DNA from 3 places in the Serratia sp. TSA_198.1 genome. Region 3 is predicted to be linked to each of the others. Evidence: predicted binding sites of a transcription regulator. Region 3 holds the regulator's gene; each other region holds the start of a gene.

Region 1 (6,241 bases), 110 kb from region 3:
GATCCAGCTTCACGCCACCCTGGGCAAAACTGGCCTGCAACGCTTGGGCGATGGTGATAAACGGCGGCTTGTTCTCCACGTCCAGCGTCAGGGTGGCGTTGGTGATGCCGGCCTTGGCCAGGATCGCCTTGGCCTTGGTCGGATCGAAGCTGAACGGGTTGTCTTCCAGCGCGCCCGGCAGCCCGACCGGCAGGAAGCTCTGATGCACAAAATACTGGCCTTTCAGCAGATCCTTGGTGATGCCCTGATAATCGATCAGATAGCGCGCCGCCTCCCAGAAGGCCGGGTTTTTCAGCAGCGGATTGGCGGCGTTGCCGGTGTTGAACACTAAATAGTTCTGCTCGGCGGACGGGATTTCCAACACCTTCACGCCCGGTTGATTTTTTAACGCCACGGTTTGGTCCGGGCCAAGCTCACGTGCCACATCGGCGTCGCCCTGCTGGATCAGCAGGCGGCGGGTGGCCGGGTCCGGCACGCTTTTAATGATGATGCTGTGCAGCAGCGGCTTGTTGCCCGGCGAGGTCGGATTGGCGTCCAGCACAATCGCCTGATGCGGCTGGTAGACGCGCATTTTGAACGGCCCGCTGCCGGCGGAGTGCATTTTCAGCCAGGCATTGCCGTAGTCGCCGTCTTTGGCGTTCGGCTGCACCGCCTTGCTGTCGACGATCGAGGCGATCGGCGTGGAGAGAATATTCAGCACCACCGCCGGGCTGACGTCCGCCGTCCAGCTCAGTTGCAGGCTGTGCTCGTCGATTTTCTTCAGGTGGGCATCAATGTTGTCCGGCTGCCAGCCGAGCACGTTGAGGATAAACGCCGGCGATTTGTTCATTTTCACCGCGCGGCTGTAAGAGAAGATCACGTCGTCGGCGGTCAGCGGATTGCCGGAGGCGAACGCCGCCTGTGGGCGCAGTTTGACGGTCAGGGTTTTTGCCGCCGCATCGCCCTGCCAGCTTTCCGCCAGCACCGGCACCACTTTCGCCGGATCATCGCGATCCGCCTGCACCAGCCGCTGATACAGGCTGGGCACGGTCTGGATGCTGGACAGCTCGTTGGCTTCCGCCGGATCCAGGCTGACGATATCGTCCAGCGATTGCACCACCACCAGCGTGTTGGCCGGGGTGGCGGCGAGCGCAGAGGCGGACAGGGCGGCAAGCATTAACAGCGGCAGGACTTTGGCTTTCATCGATGTGTATCCCCTGAAGGCACTGCGCGGCAGTGCTGAGAAGTAGTTGTTATCGTTAGTTTTCACGGCAGTTTTGCCGTTAGTCTGCCACGGTAGAACCTTTGCCCAAGGCTGGCAAAGGTCAATCGGCTATTTGATATGACAAGAATATATTAGGCGCTCCGGCGGGGGTTGCCAGAGCGGGGAAGGGGTTGGGGCGCGAGCGCGCCCCATTGCCTGTGCGTGACGCGCCCCGGCAATATACGTTAAATCGTTTCGCTCAGGGTGGCGACCAGCACCGCCTTGATGGTGTGCAGGCGGTTTTCGGCCTGATCGAACACCACGCTGTGCGCGGATTCGAACACTTCATCGGTGACTTCCATGCCGCCTTGCAGCCCGTATTGTTCCGCCATCTGTTTGCCGAGGGTGGTTTGGTCGTCGTGAAACGCCGGCAGGCAATGCAGGAATTTGACGTTCGGGTTACCGGTCAGTTTCACCATCGCCATATTGACCTGATAGGGTTTCAGCAGCGCGATCCGCTCCTGCCAGGTTTCTTTCGGTTCGCCCATCGACACCCACACGTCGGTGTACAGGAAGTCCGCGTCTTTCACCCCTTCGGCAATGTCTTCGGTCAGGGTGATCTTGGCGCCGGTCTGTTGCGCCAGCGCCTGACACTCGGCTACCAGCTCCGGCTGCGGCCAACAGGCTTTCGGCGCCACCAGGCGCAGATCCATGCCCGCCAACGCAGCCGCTTCCAGCAAGGTGTTGCCCATGTTGTTGCGCGTGTCGCCGAGGTAAGCGAATTTCACCTCGCTCAAGGGTTTGCCCGGCAGCTGTTCCTGCACGGTGAGCAGGTCCGCCAGCAACTGGGTGGGGTGGAATTCGTTGGTCAGCCCGTTCCATACCGGCACGCCGGCATGGGTGGCCAAGGTTTCCACCAGATGCTGGCCGTAACCGCGGTATTGAATACCGTCATACATCCGGCCCAACACGCGGGCGGTGTCTTTCATCGATTCTTTATGGCCGATCTGGCTACCGCTTGGGCCGAGATAGGTGACCTGGGCGCCCTGATCGAAAGCGGCAACTTCGAAAGAGCAACGGGTGCGTGTCGAGTCTTTTTCGAAGATGAGCGCGATGTTCTTGCCCTGCAGACGCCGCGTTTCCTTACCCTGCTTTTTGGCCTGCTTCAATTCGGCCGAAAGCCGCAGCAGCGCCAGCAGCTCTGTCGGCGTGAAATCCATTAATCTCAGAAAGTGACGTTTGTAGAACGGGTTCATCGTACTCATTTCCGCATGTCCTGATCGTTTTAATTGAATTAAAATTCACTTTATATGTATGAATATTCAATTTCAACCCCGAAGCAGAAATCTTTCACGTTTATCGTGGCAGCTATGGCGGCGGTGTGTGAAAATAGAAGGAATACAGGCCATTTGACTTGAGGATATAGGCATGGCAAACCGCGAACAGCTGGAAGAACAACGTGAAGAGACCCGCCTGATCATCGAAGAACTGCTGGAAGACGGCAGCGATCCGGATGCGCTCTACACCATCGAACACCACCTCTCTGCTGAAAAGTTTGAAGTGCTGGAGCAGGCTGCTGTCGAAGCCTTCAAGCTGGGCTACGAAGTGACCGACGCCGAAGAGCTGGAAGTGGAAGACGGCACGCTGGTCATGTGCTGCGACGTGATCAGCGAAGTCGGCCTGAACGCCGAACTGATCGACACCCAGGTAGAGCAGTTGTTGGCGCTGGCGGAACGTTGCGGCGTTAATTACGACGGTTGGGGCACCTACTATGAAGATCCGAACGGTGAAGACGGTGAGGATGATGATGAAGAAGACGGTGAATTGATCGACGAAGATGACGACGGCAAACGCCACTGATTAATGCAATGGGCCGGCGCAAGCCGGCCTCTCCCGTCGTCTTTCAAGCCGCAGCGTTGTTGTCTGCACTCACTCACCCCAGTTACTTATTGAAGTAAGCGCCTGGAGTTGAGCGAGCTGGTTGCCTGGCTGCAACTTGAAAGCCATAGGGCTATTAAGCTGATGAAATACCAATCCCTGTTATCCCCGATTCTAAACTTCCTGCACTGCGAAACGCCCGATGGCTGGATCGACGCTGCGCGGCGTCCGGAAAACCTGCCGTTGTTGCTGACCGACCATATGGTGTGCGAGCTGAAGGCGGCGCAGACCGGCATGTGGCTGATTCGCCGCTACGTGGCGGACAAAGAGAGCGGCGATGCCTTGCTGGCGCTGCTCAGGCCCTACGAGGCTTTTCTGCATGAAGCGCAGGGCGAGCCGGAAGCGCTGTTCCGCCAGGGCCAGTTCACCAGGAAAATCTTGCCGAAAAACGGTTCGGCCTACGGGCAGGATCTGGCGGACAAGATGGTGCTGCTGATCAAAGAAGAACTGCACCATTTCTCGCAGGTGCTGGAGATCATGCAGGCGCGGCGCATTCCCTACAAGAAAATCACCGCCAGCCGCTATGCCAAAGGCATGATTCGCGAGGTTCGCACCCACGATCCGGCCACGCTGATCGACAAACTGATCTGCGGCGCCTATATCGAGGCGCGCTCCTGCGAACGTTTCGCCCGGTTGGCACCGCATCTGGACGACGAGTTAAACCGTTTCTACGTCTCGCTGCTGCGCTCCGAGGCACGGCATTATCAGGATTACCTGACGCTGGCCGAGCAGATTGCCGGCGGCGACATCAGCGAGCGGGTGGCTCACTTCGGCCGCATTGAAGCTGAGCTGATTCTGTCGCCGGACAGCGAGCTGCGTTTCCACAGCGGCGTGCCCACCGCCGCCTGATCGCCGGGCGCCCGGTTTTCACGTCGGCGCGCCCAGCAGCAAATCCACCGCTTTTTCCGCCAGCATGATGGTCGGTGCATTGGTGTTGCCGCTGGTCACCTGCGGCATCACCGAGCAATCGATCACCCGCAGCCGTTCAAACCCGTGTACCCGCAGTTGCAGGTCGGTCACCGAGTCCTGTGGCGATTGGCCCATGCGGCAGCTGCCTACCGGGTGATACACCGTTTTGCAGAAGTTACGCACGAACTCCTCCAGTTGCGCCTCATCGTTCAACCATGCCGGCTGCGGCATCAGCAGATCTTTGACGATCGGCTTGAGGGCGGCGGTTTGCAGGAAGCGCAGGCCGAATTTCACCGCGCGCACGCTGCCGGCCAGATCTTCCGGGTGGCCGAGATAATTGGCGTGCAATTTGACCGGATCGCGCGGATCGCGGCTGCGCAGCAGCACTTCGCCGCGCGCCTTCGGTTGCAGGTAGCCGACTTTCAGCGTGAAACCGTGAATATTCGGCAGCGGCTCGCCGGGCACGTCGTCCCAGTTGTCCAGCAGCGGCAGAAAGTGGATCTGCACGTCCGGCCGGCCGTCGCCCAGGCTGTCGGAGAAGGCGGCGCCTTCCAGCACGTTGGAAGTGAGCACGCCGCTGCGGAACGCCAGCCATTCGGTGCCGTGGCGCAGCGCCTGCAGGCCGCGATCGGCGCCGAACAGGCTGACCGGCTCGCGGGTGCTGACGTTGATCGACATATGCAGGTGATCGTGAAAGTTTTTGCCCACCGGCAAGTCCGCACGCGGCTCGATCCCCAGCTGTTGCAGGTGTTCGCGCGGCCCAATGCCGGACAACATCAGGATCTTCGGCGAGCCTACCGCACCGGCGCTGAGGATCACTTCTTTTGCGGCATGCGCGGTGACTTCGCCGCCGCCGTTCTGGCTATACACCACGCCGGTGGCCATGTTGCCGTCGAACACCACCCGATGCACCAGCGCGTTCAGTTTCACCACCAGCCGTTGCTCGTTACGCACCGCTTTCAGATAGGTGCGGGCGGTACTGGCGCGTTCGCCGTTGTGGGTGGTGGTCTGATAAAAGCCCACGCCGTGCTGGCTGTCGCCGTTGAAATCGTTGCGGTAAGGCAGGCCCAGCTCCTGGCCGGCGCGGATAAACGCCATGCTGAGCGGGTGGCGGTAGCGGTTCTCGCTGACCGGCAGCAGCCCTTCGCCGCCGTGATAAGCGTCGGACAGGCTCTCGTTGGCCTCGGCGCGTTTGAAGTAGGGCAGCACGTCCTGATAGCTCCAGCCGACGCAGCCGTAACGTTCGGCCCATTCGTCGTAATCCTGCCGCTGGCCGCGAATGTAGATCATGCCGTTGACCGAACTGCTGCCGCCCAGCACCTTGCCCTGGGCAATTTGCATGCGGCGGTTGTTGGCGTGCGGTTCCGGTTCGGTTTCATACGGCCAGCTTTTTTTGGCGATGATCTTCGCCACGCCGGCCGGCATCTTGATGAACAGGTTATTGTCGTCGCCGCCGGCTTCCAGCAGCAGCACCCGCGCCTGGGTGCGGCGGATTAACTGCGCGGCCAGTACGCAACCGGCGGAGCCTGCGCCGACAATGATGTAATCAAAAGCGTTTTCCGACATGACTGTTCCCCGTGCGAGTGCGGCATAAGCCTGTCAGGGCAGAGTATCGCAAGGTGGCAAGAGGTCAATTTGTAATCGTTAATTTGTTAATGAATATCACAAAAAAGATGGCAATTGATTTTTGATTTGTTGTTACTACTTTGATTTTATTGTTTTTATATAAATAAATTAAAATATGACCATATTAATGATTGTGCGCGCGTCGCTTCGGGCAGAGTTTTGGGGCCGTGGGACAGCAAAAAACGGTAACGAGAGCCGGAGAAACGCGTTAATAAAATCGCTGCGTCTTTGTTTTTTACCGGGAAATTAAATATGGGATTAATCTGATTAGAAAGAAAGTGTCAGGGAAGTGGGGCTGCTATATGATGATGACACTTGTTAGCGGATAATATATTAAGAAATATGGAAATTTCAATTAATAAGTCTAATTATTTAAAAGGGATTGCCATCATTCTGATGTTGGTCCACCACCTGTTCGCCTATCCAAGCCGAATTAGCCCTGATATTCCGGTATATTATATCGTTAGCGGGATAAATATTGAGATGTATCTTGGCCTGTTCGGCAAGATTTGCGTGTCGATGTTCCTGTTCTTGTCCGGTTACGGTTTTTCGCTTAAAAAAGACATTTCTTTTAAATATATCTGG
Region 2 (6,241 bases), on a different contig from region 3:
AACTGCGGCTGGAGAGCGACCGCCATCTGGTAAAGGTGATCACCATCCATAAATCGAAAGGGCTGGAGTTCGATCTGGTGTGGTTGCCGTTCGTCGGCAATTTCCGTCAGCAGCAGCAGGTGCTGTACCACGATCGGCAGAGTTTCCAGGCCCTGCTTGACCTTAACGCCGATGAAGAAAGTATCGAATGGGCGGAAGAAGAGCGGTTGGCAGAAGATTTGCGCCTGCTGTACGTAGCCTTGACCCGTTCGGTATACCACTGCAGCATCGGCATAGCGCCATTGATCCAGGGTACGCGCAAGAAACAGGGTGATACCGATTTGCACCGCAGTGCGCTGGGTTACCTGGTGCAGGCCGGCCAGGCCGGAGATGCGGCCTGGCTGCAACAACGTCTGCAGCAACTGGCTGGAGGGGGAGTTGCACTGTCGTTGGTTGAACAACTGGATGAACAGGCTTGGCTGCCCCAAGCGCCGGCGTTAACCGAGCTGGCGGCAAAAAGTTTCACGCGCCCGGTGCAGGATTTCTGGCGGGTGACAAGTTACACCGGCCTGCAGCAACACGGCTCTGGCCTGATGCAGGATCTGCTGCCACGGCTGGATGTCGACGCCGCAGGCGAACAGGCGCTGGACAGTGAGCCAGCGCTCACACCGCATACCTTCCCGCGCGGCGCAGCACCGGGAACCTTCTTGCACAGCCTGTTTGAAACGCTGGATTTCACCCAACCCCTTGATGAGCAATGGCTGTTTGAACAGTTGCAACAGCAAGGGTTTGCCGAGCACTGGCAACCGGTACTGCTGGCATGGATGCAGGTGTTGCTGAATGTCCCGCTCAATGATGCCGGTGTTTCGTTGTCGGCGCTGGCACCGCAGTATAAACAGGCCGAGCTGCAGTTTTACTTACCCATAGAAAAACTGTTGCAGGCGGGCGAGCTGGATAAGCTGGTGAAAAAATACGATCCGCTTTCAGCCCGCTGCCCGACGCTGAATTTCCAGCAGGTGCAGGGAATGTTGAAGGGGTTTATCGACCTGGTGTTTTGCTGGCAGGGAAAATACTACCTGCTGGATTACAAATCCAACTGGCTGGGAGAGGACAGCAGCGCTTATACCCGTGCGGCGATGGAGCAGGCGATGGCGGAACACCGCTACGATCTGCAATATCAGCTGTACACGCTGGCTCTGCATCGTTATCTGCGCCATCGGTTGCCGGATTATGACTATCAGCGCGACTTCGGCGGAGTGATTTATTTGTTCCTACGCGGGGTAGACGCACAGCACCCGGGCAACGGCATTTTCGCCTGCCGCCCAGAGCCGCAGTTGGTGGAAGGTATGGACCGCCTGTTCAGCGGCGAAGCCATTACGGCGGAGGATGAACCATGATCGCTCTACTGGAGCAGGCGCAGGCACTTGGCGTGCTGCGCCCGCTGGACTTGCAGTTCGCCCGTATAGTGGCCGGGGAGGAAGAGCCTGACATTTTGCTGGCTGCCGCCTGCCTCAGTGCGGAAGCAGGCGCCGGCCATGTTTGCCTGATGCTGGAGCAGTTACTGCCGGAAAATCTGTTTGAGGGGCGTCAGCCGGAATTGGCTCAAGCCGTGTGGCTGGCGGCCGGGCAACCGGATCTTGCCCGTTGGCAGCAGCGCCTGACGGCCAGTGCGGCGGTGGGTGACGGCAGCAGCGCCATGCCGATGGTGCTGCAACAGCAGCGTTTGTACCTGCAGCGCATGTGGCAGAACGAAGGCGAGGTAGCAGAGTTTATCAGCAGCGACAGTATCCATCAGGCGGTTGACGAGCCTGAACTGCGAGCCATCCTCGATCGGCTGTTCGGCGAGGCGACGAATGAGCCGGACTGGCAGAAAATTGCTGCCGCAGTGGCCGCGACGCGGCGTATTGCGGTGATTTCAGGTGGGCCGGGCACCGGCAAAACCACCACCGTCGCCAAATTGCTGGCTGCGCTGGTACAGCTTGCCGATGGCAGGCGTTTGCGTATTCAACTGGCGGCACCCACCGGCAAGGCGGCGGCGCGTTTGACCGAATCGCTCGGCAGCGCCGGCAGGCAGTTGGCGTTAACCCCGGAGCAACGTGCGTTGTTCCCCACCGATGCGTCGACGCTGCACCGCCTGTTGGGCGCTCAGCCCAATAGCCAGCGCATGCGTTATCACCGTGGCAACCCGCTGCATCTGGATGTGCTGGTGGTGGACGAGGCTTCAATGGTCGATCTGCCGATGATGGCGCGTTTGATTGCCGCATTGCCCACCCAGGCGCGGGTGATTTTCCTTGGCGACAGAGATCAACTGGCGTCGGTAGAGGCCGGTGCTGTTCTGGGGGATATCTGCCGTTTTGCCGAGCAGGGATACAGCGCTGCTCGCGCGGAACAACTCACCCGGCTGACCGGCTGCCTGTTGCAGGGGCAAAGTGCGCAGGCGGAAGCGGCGGTACGAGACAGCCTGTGCCTGCTGCGCAAAAGTTATCGTTTTGATGCCGATTCGGGCATTGGCCAATTGGCCTTTGCGGTGAATGCCGGTGACGGCAAGCGGGCGGCTTGGGCACTCAGCGGCAGCTTCAGTGACGTTGCGGGTTACCCATTGGCAGAAACGGAGGACTATCAGGCCCTGCTGAACGCCTGTGTAGCAGGCTATGGTGATTATTTGCAGCGGGTCGCTGCCAGGGCGGATGCGGGAGAGGTGTTGGAGGCGTTTGGTCGTTTCCAGGTGCTGTGCGCGCTGCGCGAAGGGCCATTCGGTATCGCCGGGCTGAACGAGCGTATCGAGGCGGGGTTGCAACGGGCCGGGCTGATCCAGCGTACGCCAGGGGCTTTAGGGCGTTGGTATCCCGGTCGTCCGGTGATGATTGGCCGCAACGACAGTGCGCTGGGGCTGTTTAACGGCGATATCGGTATCGCCTTGCGTGATGAGAGCGGCGAGCTGCGCGTGCACTTCCAACTGCCGGACGGCAACATCAAATCGGTGCAACCGAGCCGTTTACCGGCGCATGAAACCGCCTATGCAATGACGGTGCATAAGTCTCAGGGATCGGAGTTTGATCATACGGTGCTGGTGTTGCCCAATCATTTCCTGCCGGTATTGACCCGTGAACTGGTGTATACCGCCATCACCCGCGCACGTAGCCAGCTTTCGCTGTATGCCACCGATAGCGTGCTGATGCGGGCGATCCGCACGCCAACCCAACGCCGCAGCGGGTTGGCGGAGCGCTTGCAGATAACGGTATAAAAGCGAAACGGGTACTGAGGCTTTCAAACTGCAGTCAACAAGGCTACAGCTTGAAAGAAGACGGGCGTAGGCCACGCCCGCAGAGGATTACAAGTCCGCCAGCAGAATCTTCGAACGGCGTTGGTAGTTGTACAGCGCCTGTTTTTGCATCGGCAGCACGTCCACTTCCGCCGGCGTGAAACCGCGCTCCTGGAACCAGTGGATGCTGCGTGTGGTCAGCACGAACAGCTTTTGCAAACCCATCTGACGCGCCTGGCTTTCCACCCGTTGCAGCAGCATTTCCCCGCGGGATGAGCTGCGGTAGTCCGGATGTACCGCCACGCAGGCCATCTCGCCGATTTTCTCTTCCAGGAACGGATACAGCGCCGCACAGGCGATGGTCAGATTATCGCGCTCAATAATAGTGAATTTGTCGATCTCCATCTCCAGTTGCTCACGGGAGCGGCGCACCAGGATACCCTGTTGTTCAAGCGGGCGGATCAGTTCCAGAATGCCGCCGATATCGTTAATGGTCGCCCGGCGTACCTGTTCGGCGCTCTCCATGACGATCTGGGTGCCGATACCGTCGCGTGAGAACAACTCTTGCACCAGCGCTCCGTCTTCCTGATAGCTGATCAGGTGGCTGCGGCGCACGCCGCTGCGGCAGGCCTTCACCGCACCACGCAGGAAACGTACGGTGCCTGAATGGTAATCGCCGCTGGCTTCGCGTTCTTCGATACGTTTTTGCGCGTCATTGGGGAACAGCTCGGAAATGATATTGCCTTCCTGATCGGTGACGCCCTGCGACGAGCAGAACCCGATCATTTTTTCCGCCTTCAGCTTGATGGCCAATTGGGTGGCCACTTCTTCTGACGTCAGGTTAAAGCTTTCGCCGGTAACGGAAACGGCGACCGGACCGATCAGCACGATAGCGTTACTGTCGAGTTGACGGTGGATCGCTTCTTCATCAATACGGCGAATACGGCCGCTGTGGCAATAGTCCACGCCGTCATCAATCCCTAACGGCTGGGCAATGATAAAGTTGCCGCTGACCACGTTGATGTGCGCGCCTTGCAGCGGCGTATTGTTGAGGCTCATCGACAGCCGTGCGGTGATGTCCAGTTGCAGCAGGCCCGCCGCTTGCTTAACCAGCTCAAGCGTGTGGGCGTCGGTGACCCGGGTATGCTTGTGATAAATAGGTTCGTAGTTATGCTGCGCCAGATTGCTGTCGATCTGCGGCCGTGCGCCATAGACCACCACCAAACGAATCCCCAGGCTATGCAGCAGCCCGATATCGTTGACGATGTTGGAAAAATTCTCATGCTCTATGGCTTCTCCCCCAAGCATGACGACAAACGTCTTGCCGCGGTGGGCGTTGATATAGGGAACTGAGTGACGGAATCCTTGAACAAGCTCGGTACTACGTTCCTTCACGGCAAAACCTCTTTTGCATATTTATACGATATTTTTGTATTTTTATTCTTTTATAGCCCCGATGGCAAGCGGGAAATTGTCTGTATTTATTTGCGGAAGGGGCTAATGGGGTAATAAATTGAAAAACCTTGGAAAGATTTTCTGATGACAGCGCCGGGAGGATTCGTTAAAGTTTTTGCCATTCCCGTTTTATCGGCGTTTTTTCATCTGTTTTAACCTGTTATCACTGCCGGAGTCGCATGCCAAACTCAAATCACAATCTGGGCCGCCGTCGTCTATTGCAGGGGGTTGCCGCAAGTTGGTTGCTGAGCGTGAGTCGCATAGGCTTCGCGGCATCATCGCACGTGATTGCCGTACGTGTCTGGCCTTCTTCTACTTATACCCGGGTGACGCTCGAATCAAACACCGAACTGAAATATAAACAGTTTGCGCTGACCAATCCCGATCGCGTGGTGGTGGATATCGAAGGGGTGCATCTCAATAGCGTTTTGAAGGGCATTGTCGGCCAGGTTCGCGCTGACGATCCCTATTTGAAACAGGCGCGCGTCGGTCAGTTTGATCAAAACACCGTTCGGCTGGTGTTGGAACTTAAGCAGAGCGTCAGCCCTCATATGTTTACTCTGCCGCCGGTACCGGAATATCGCAACCGTCTGGTGATGGATCTGTATCCCAGCAAGGGCGGCACTGGCGAAGACTATGATCCGCTATTGGCATTACTGGAAGATTACAACAAGGGCGATCTCGAGCGCACTTTGCCGGCCGAGGCGCCGCAGGCAGGCAAGGCGGGGCGCGATCGCCCGATTGTCATCATGCTGGATCCCGGCCACGGCGGCGAGGATCCGGGGGCGATTGGCAAATTCAAAACGCGCGAGAAGGATATCGTGTTGCAGATCGCCCGCAAACTGAGCGCGTTAATCAAGCGCGAACCGAATATGAAGGTGTTTATGACGCGCAATGAAGATGTGTTCATTCCGCTGAAGGTGAGGGTGGCGAAGGCGCGCAAGCAGCGTGCCGACCTGTTCGTCTCTATCCATGCCGATGCCTTTACCAGCCAGGCCGCGCGCGGATCTTCGGTATTTGCGCTATCGACCAAGGGCGCCACCAGTTCGGCGGCGAAATTCCTGGCGCAAACTCAAAACGAATCGGACAAAATCGGCGGCGTAAGCAAAAGCGGCGATCGCTATCTGGATCACACCATGTTTGATTTGATCCAAACCGCAACCATCAACGACAGTCTGAAATTCGGCAAGGAAGTGCTGAACCGAATGGGCAAAATAAACCGTTTGCACAAGAATCGCGTCGATCAGGCCGGTTTTGCGGTGTTAAAAGCCCCCGATATCCCTTCGATCCTGGTTGAGACGGCGTTTATCAGCAATATTGAAGAAGAGCGTAAGCTGCGAACCAGTCATTTCCAACAGCAGGTGGCGGAATCCATTCTGGCGGGTATCAAGGCGTATTTCGCCAACGGCGGCGCGGCAGCGCGCGGATAAGGTGTAAGCTGATGCGGCTGGGTGGGTGCCTGGCCGGGTTTTGGCAGATTTCAGATACAAAAAAACACCCGTTAAGGTGCTTATCTGTAGTCATTAAGATTGGTTGCGGAGGCCG
Region 3 (6,241 bases):
TTAGTTCATCAACACTGGCAAACGCGCTATCGCGGCCCTGGCCAAAAGGGGAATGGCTGATTGCCGAAGCGCTGGACATCCATCCTGCCGAGATCTGGCCAAGCCGCTATTTCGACCCGCACACCAACAACCTGCTGAATCGAAAAGCCCGTATCAGGTCATGATTCGGGCATAAAAAAACCGCCGGTGCGATGTCCGGCGGCTTGTGCATACTCATGCGTCCTGGGTTGATCAGTTATTGATAAACTTTTCGCCCAGTTCGATATCCTTATGCAGAACATCCAGCATCTCTTCCAACGCTTTCTGCTCGAACGCGCTCAGAGTGCCGATGTCTTTACGTTCTTCTACGCCGTTTTTGCCCAGCAGCAGCGGCTGTGCGAAGAAGCGGGCATATTTGCCGTCACCTTCCACATAAGCACATTCCACCACGCCCGCTTCGCCTTGCAGCGCACGAACCAGAGACAGGCCGAAACGCGCCGCCGCCTGACCCATTGACAGAGTTGCGGACCCGCCGCCGGCTTTGGCTTCAACCACTTCAGTACCCGCATTCTGGATACGCTTGGTCAGATCCGCCACTTCCTGCTCGGTAAAGCTCACGCCCGGGATCTGTGACAACAGTGGCAGAATGGTCACGCCAGAATGCCCGCCGATAACCGGCACGTTCAGCTCTTCCGGCTGTTTGCCTTTCAGCTCAGCCACGAAGGTGTTGGAACGGATGATATCCAGCGAGGTCACGCCAAACAGTTTGTTTTTGTCGTAAACACCGGCTTTCTTCAGCACTTCTGCCGCGATTGCCACGGTGGTGTTTACCGGGTTGGTGATAATGCCGATGCAGGCTTTCGGGCAGGTTGTTGCCACTTGCTGGATCAGATTACGCACGATGCCTGCGTTGACATTGAACAGATCTGAACGATCCATACCAGGTTTACGCGCAACGCCGGCAGAAATCAGCACTACGTCTGCACCATGCAGAGCCGGAGTAGCATCTTCGCCGCTGAAGCCTTTGATTTTAACTGCGGTAGGGATGTGGCTTAAGTCGACGGCAACGCCTGGGGTAACGGGGGCAATGTCGTAGAGAGAGAGTTCAGAACCTGAAGGAAGCTGGGTTTTGAGTAGAAGGGCGAGGGCCTGGCCGATACCGCCAGCAGCACCGAGAACTGCAACTTTCATCCTATACTCCTTTATTATCTTAAATATATAAAGCGCCGTGAATATGTTGGTTACGGACCTTAAATTATTACACCTTTAAAAACAATCTCTTAACAGTCTGTTTGAGAGCTGGCGCAATAAAACAGCCGATGTCGCGCTCATTTTAAATTAAATGGCTTACACATTAAGGGCATAGCGCACATTAATCAAAAATAGTGCGAGGTTATTCACAAGCAAGTTAACCGGCGGTTACATTACACCCTTACACAACATCAGAACAACATCATTTTAATAACATTTTCTTTACCGCCACGGGCCGCTTTTTCGGTCGCTGAAAGGGCATATTCATGGGGTACGGATTTTGTTAAAATCCCGCCCTTTCCTCATTGTCCGGGTAGCATTGTTTTCTTCGGACGTCCTTTTATTGCATAAAAATTCATTTATATGCATAATAATCACTTCTATTGTCAACATTCCACGGTGCAAAATGCGTAATCCCGCAAAGCAGGAAGATCTGATCAAGGCGTTTAAAGCGTTATTGAAAGAAGAAAAATTCAGTTCTCAAGGCGAGATCGTTTTGGCGCTGCAAGAAGAAGGCTTCGAAAACATCAACCAATCCAAAGTATCGCGCATGCTGACCAAGTTCGGCGCGGTGCGTACCCGCAATGCCAAAATGGAAATGGTGTATTGCCTTCCAGCCGAGCTCGGCGTGCCGACCACTACCAGCCCACTGAAAAATTTGGTACTGGATGTCGATCATAACGATGCCGTAGTGGTCATTCATACCAGCCCCGGCGCCGCACAGCTGATCGCCCGCCTGCTGGATTCCCTGGGTAAATCCGAAGGTATACTCGGCACCATCGCCGGTGACGACACCATTTTCGTTACCCCGGCCAGCAGCTTTACCGCTCGCCAACTGTACGAAGCCATTCTGTCGCTGTTCGAACAAGAGTTATGATGCTCAACGCTAACAAAATGCGACTGACGGTCGCGTTTTGTTAGCGCTTCTTTAACCCTGTCTTTACCTTTCCCCCGCGCCCTACCACGTTTAAAACCTGATTTCCGCCTTGTTACGACACATTCCAATGACATTTATATAAAGCCAGCGATAGCTGCTGCCCTTTTCCGCACATTTGGTCAAAAACACTTACCTTATTGAAATTACATAAATTTAACATCAAAAGAACGTTTTATGAGCGCTTTTTATTCCATATGGTTATTAAAAATAAGAGGCGCCATAATAAAGTTTCACTAGAAACTGTTAGCTAGCTATTAATTTTTAGGGTTACTAGATGTATACTCATTTCCGTGACGTAAATCACAGTTCATTGGAACTGATAAAAGAATACGATAAGGTGAGATCATGAAAATTAAAGCTACTGTTGCAACACTAAGCCTCCTGTCTGTGCTTTCCTTTGGCGCATTTGCAGCACAATCCGTTGATGCAGATCAGGCAGCCAAACTGCAGTCCGCAGGCACCATTACCGTCAGCGGCATTGCCGGCACCCCTTCAGATATCCGTCAGGCGCTGTCTGAAAAAGCCGATGCCCGTGGCGCGACCGCTTACCGTGTGATCGAAGCGCGTAACGAAGGCAACTACCACGCTACGGCTGAAATTTATAAATAAGACCCCGGCATTACCCGGCAACGGGCAATAAATCTCTGGAAACCAGCATTACCGATAACAGCTTTCAAGAATAATAAACGCTGTAAAGCCCTTCCTGGCTGTTATCGCAACAGGACCCACGACCATGAACATGAAAATTACCCTCGCTGCAATTAGCCTGATGTCTGCCCTTTCGTTCGACGCTTCAGCCGCTACGTTGATCACCAATGACCAGGCCGCTGATCTTCAGTCTGTCGGCACCATTACCGCCAGTGGCGTAGCCGGCGCACCTTCGGATATTCGTCAGGCGTTGTCCGACAAAGCCGATAAGCAAGGCGCTAAAGCGTACCGAGTGATCGAAGCCTACGAAAACGGCAACTGGCACGCGACTGCCGAAATCTACAAATAACAATTCAGAGAGCGCGGTTGCCGAACTGATTACCCTCGTCACTGCCACTGCCGAGTTCTGTGGTAACCACTGATTCTCTGAAGAAGTCTCGTCGTCCTATCCGACGAACCCCGTTGCCCTCGCTCGCGAGGGCTTTTTTATAGGCGAAAAAAAGGGCCGCAAACGGCCCTTTCTCGAATTAACCCTGTCGATCAGTAGGTGACTTTCGGCTCTGGCTTGTTGGCCAGTGCCTCCAGCAGCCGATCGTGGATCCCGCCGAACCCACCGTTGCTCATCACCAGGATATGGTCACCCGGCTGGGCGGTTCTCACAATCATGTCCACCAAGGTGCCGAGATCGGCACTCCAGTGGGCCGGCTGCACGCAGGCTTCCGCCACTTCCGCCACCTGCCAGGGAATATGATGCGGCTGGAACAGGAATACCTCATCGGCGCGGCCAAGCGATGGCGCCAAATCGTTCTTGCTGATACCCATTTTCATGGTATTGGAACGTGGTTCAAGCACCGCCAGAATACGGGCAGTGCCGCCCACTTTACCGCGTAGGGCGGCCAGGGTCGCCAGGATCGCCGTTGGGTGATGCGCAAAATCGTCATACACCGTGACGCCATTGGCTTCACCGCGCAACTCCAGGCGGCGACGGGCATTGATGAAATCGCCGAGCACGGCGCAGGCATCCGCAGGCTGCACGCCAACATGACGTGCGGCAGCAATCGCCATCAGGCCATTATGCATATTGTGTTCGCCCACCAGCGCCCATTTCACCTCGCCAGCTTTTTCGCCATTGAGGAACACTTCATAGTGGCTGGCGTCCGGCGTCAGCTTGTGCGCCCGCCATGCGCCTTCTTCTCCGACCAACTCCTGCTCGCTCCAACAGCCCATCGCCATCACCTGTTTCAGGTGGTTGTCGTTATCAGGCAAAATGATCTTGCCCTTGCCCGGCACCAGACGCACCAGATGATGGAACTGCTTCTGGATCGCTTTCAGATCGTCGAAAATATCGGCATGATCAAACTCCAGATTGTTCATGATCAGCGTACGCGGGCTGTAATGAACAAACTTGGAGCGTTTGTCGAAGAACGCACAGTCGTACTCATCGGCCTCGATCACAAAGAACGGGCTGCCACCCAAGCGTGCGGAAACGTCGAAGTTCCCCGGCACGCCACCGATGACAAAACCGGGCTGATAACCGCAGGCTTCCAGGATCCAGGTTGCCATGCCGGCGGTGGTGGTCTTGCCGTGGGTCCCGGCAACCGCTAACACCCAGCGATCGCGCAGTACATAGTCATGCAGCCATTGCGGGCCGGAAACATAAGGGATGCCTTGCTCCAGCACCGCTTCCACGCACGGGTTGCCGCGCGTCATGGCGTTGCCGATGATCACCAGATCCGGCACGTGATACAACTGAACCGGATCGTAACCCTGGATCAGGTCGATCCCCTCTTTCTCCAGCAGCGTGCTCATCGGCGGATAGACATTAGCGTCAGAGCCGGTCACCTCATGTCCCAACGAACGAGCCAGTACCGCCAGCCCGCCCATAAAGGTGCCACAGATCCCAAGAATGTGAATGCGCATAGTTTTCTCAATTGAGTACGTCGAATGTTACCTTATTCTACCGCTCAGAATCGTCCAGAAGAAATGGATTTGCCTATGAATAGCGCTCATCTTTGGGCTACACTGCTCGCGAATACGTTGGCGGTTTGTTAACAAACCGCTACCCATCCGTAGATTCAGGGATTGTGTCATGAAAACGTTAGGCGAATTTATCGTCGAGAAACAGCACGACTTCTCTCACGCCACCGGCGAGCTGACAGCGTTACTTTCTGCAATTAAACTGGGCGCCAAAATCATCCACCGCGACATCAACAAAGCGGGTCTGGTTGATATCCTCGGTACCAGCGGCATTTCCAACGTACAGGGTGAAGTCCAGATGAAACTGGACCTGTTCGCCAACGAAAAGCTGAAAGCTGCGTTGAAAGCGCGCGGTGAAGTTGCGGGTATCGCTTCTGAAGAAGAAGATGAAATCGTGATTTTCGATGGCGAGCGGGCTGAAAATGGCAAGTATGTGGTGTTGATGGATCCGTTGGACGGTTCGTCCAACATTGATGTCAACGTCTCGGTCGGTACTATTTTCTCTATCTATCGTCGCATCACCCCGGTCGGCACTCCCGTGACCGAAGAAGATTTCCTGCAGCCAGGCAGCGCTCAGGTTGCAGCCGGCTACGTGGTTTATGGTTCATCCACCATGCTGGTATACACCACCGGTTATGGCGTGCATGCCTTTACTTACGATCCGTCTCTGGGCGTGTTCTGTCTCTCCCATGAGAAAGTGCGTTATCCTGCCACCGGCAACATGTATTCGATCAACGAAGGCAACTACATCAAGTTCCCTCGCGGCGTGAAGAAATACATCAAGTATTGCCAGGAGCAGGACGAAGCGACACAACGCCCTTACACCTCACGCTACATTGGTTCACTGGTTGCCGACTTCCACCGCAACCTGCTGAAAGGCGGCATCTACATTTATCCAAGCACCGCCAGCCACCCGCAAGGCAAGCTGCGCCTGCTGTATGAATGCAACCCGATGGCGTTCCTGGCGGAACAGGCCGGCGGTAAAGCCAGCGACGGTAAAAACCGTATTCTGGACATTACCCCGGTGAAACTGCACCAGCGCGCACCGTTCTTCGTCGGCACCAAATCCATGGTTGAAGACGCCGAGCGCTTTATCGCCGAAAACCCGGACGAGTAAAGCCTCTCTTCAGGGGGCGGCATGCCGCCCCCTGTCACTCCATCATAATTTGAACGCTGCCATGCTCTGCGCCAGCAATTGAGCCTGCTCCTCCAGCGAACGCGTCGCCGCCGCGGACTCTTCGACCAACGCAGCGTTTTGTTGCGCCACCTGATCCATCTGCGCCACCGCCAGATTCACCTGCTCAATACCGCTGCTTTGTTCCCGGGTAGCCGCCGAAATTTCCCGCATCAGCGCCGTTACGCGGCCCACTTCGCCGGTAATGCCGTTCATGGTTTTCGCCGCAGACTCCGCCATTTGCTCGCCTTCCTGCACCCGATTCTGTGACGCTT

What was found. The regulator ArgR, encoded in region 3, controls arginine synthesis, uptake and breakdown. The targets are predictions, from matches to a motif close to ANTGAATAAAAATACANT.
Region 1: the regulator ArgR is predicted to act here: its motif matches at 2,472-2,489, upstream of argF (ornithine carbamoyltransferase).
Region 2: the regulator ArgR is predicted to act here: its motif matches at 4,670-4,687, upstream of argA (amino-acid N-acetyltransferase).

What each region holds. Positions count from the first base shown of each region.
Region 1 is NZ_JBQZFP010000003.1:373,956-380,196, reverse strand. Features, by position in the region: gene ACUTSW_RS16365 (ABC transporter substrate-binding protein) at 1-1,183, opposite strand, end outside; gene argF (ornithine carbamoyltransferase) at 1,429-2,448, opposite strand; gene rraB (ribonuclease E inhibitor RraB) at 2,612-3,043, shown strand; gene miaE (tRNA isopentenyl-2-thiomethyl-A-37 hydroxylase MiaE) at 3,206-3,970, shown strand; gene ACUTSW_RS16345 (GMC family oxidoreductase) at 3,989-5,596, opposite strand; gene ACUTSW_RS16340 (acyltransferase family protein) at 5,999-6,241, shown strand, end outside.
Region 2 is NZ_JBQZFP010000002.1:54,061-60,301, reverse strand. Features, by position in the region: gene recB (exodeoxyribonuclease V subunit beta) at 1-1,376, shown strand, start outside; gene recD (exodeoxyribonuclease V subunit alpha) at 1,373-3,223, shown strand; gene argA (amino-acid N-acetyltransferase) at 3,311-4,636, opposite strand; gene amiC (N-acetylmuramoyl-L-alanine amidase AmiC) at 4,876-6,126, shown strand; tRNA gene ACUTSW_RS11675 (tRNA-Met) at 6,227-6,241, opposite strand, start outside.
Region 3 is NZ_JBQZFP010000003.1:479,065-485,305, forward strand. Features, by position in the region: gene ACUTSW_RS16850 (helix-turn-helix domain-containing protein) at 1-164, shown strand, start outside; gene mdh (malate dehydrogenase) at 232-1,170, opposite strand; gene argR (transcriptional regulator ArgR) at 1,637-2,107, shown strand; gene yhcN (peroxide/acid stress response protein YhcN) at 2,513-2,776, shown strand; gene yhcN (peroxide/acid stress response protein YhcN) at 2,901-3,164, shown strand; gene mpl (UDP-N-acetylmuramate:L-alanyl-gamma-D-glutamyl-meso-diaminopimelate ligase) at 3,356-4,735, opposite strand; gene fbp (class 1 fructose-bisphosphatase) at 4,905-5,909, shown strand; gene ACUTSW_RS16885 (methyl-accepting chemotaxis protein) at 5,952-6,241, opposite strand, start outside.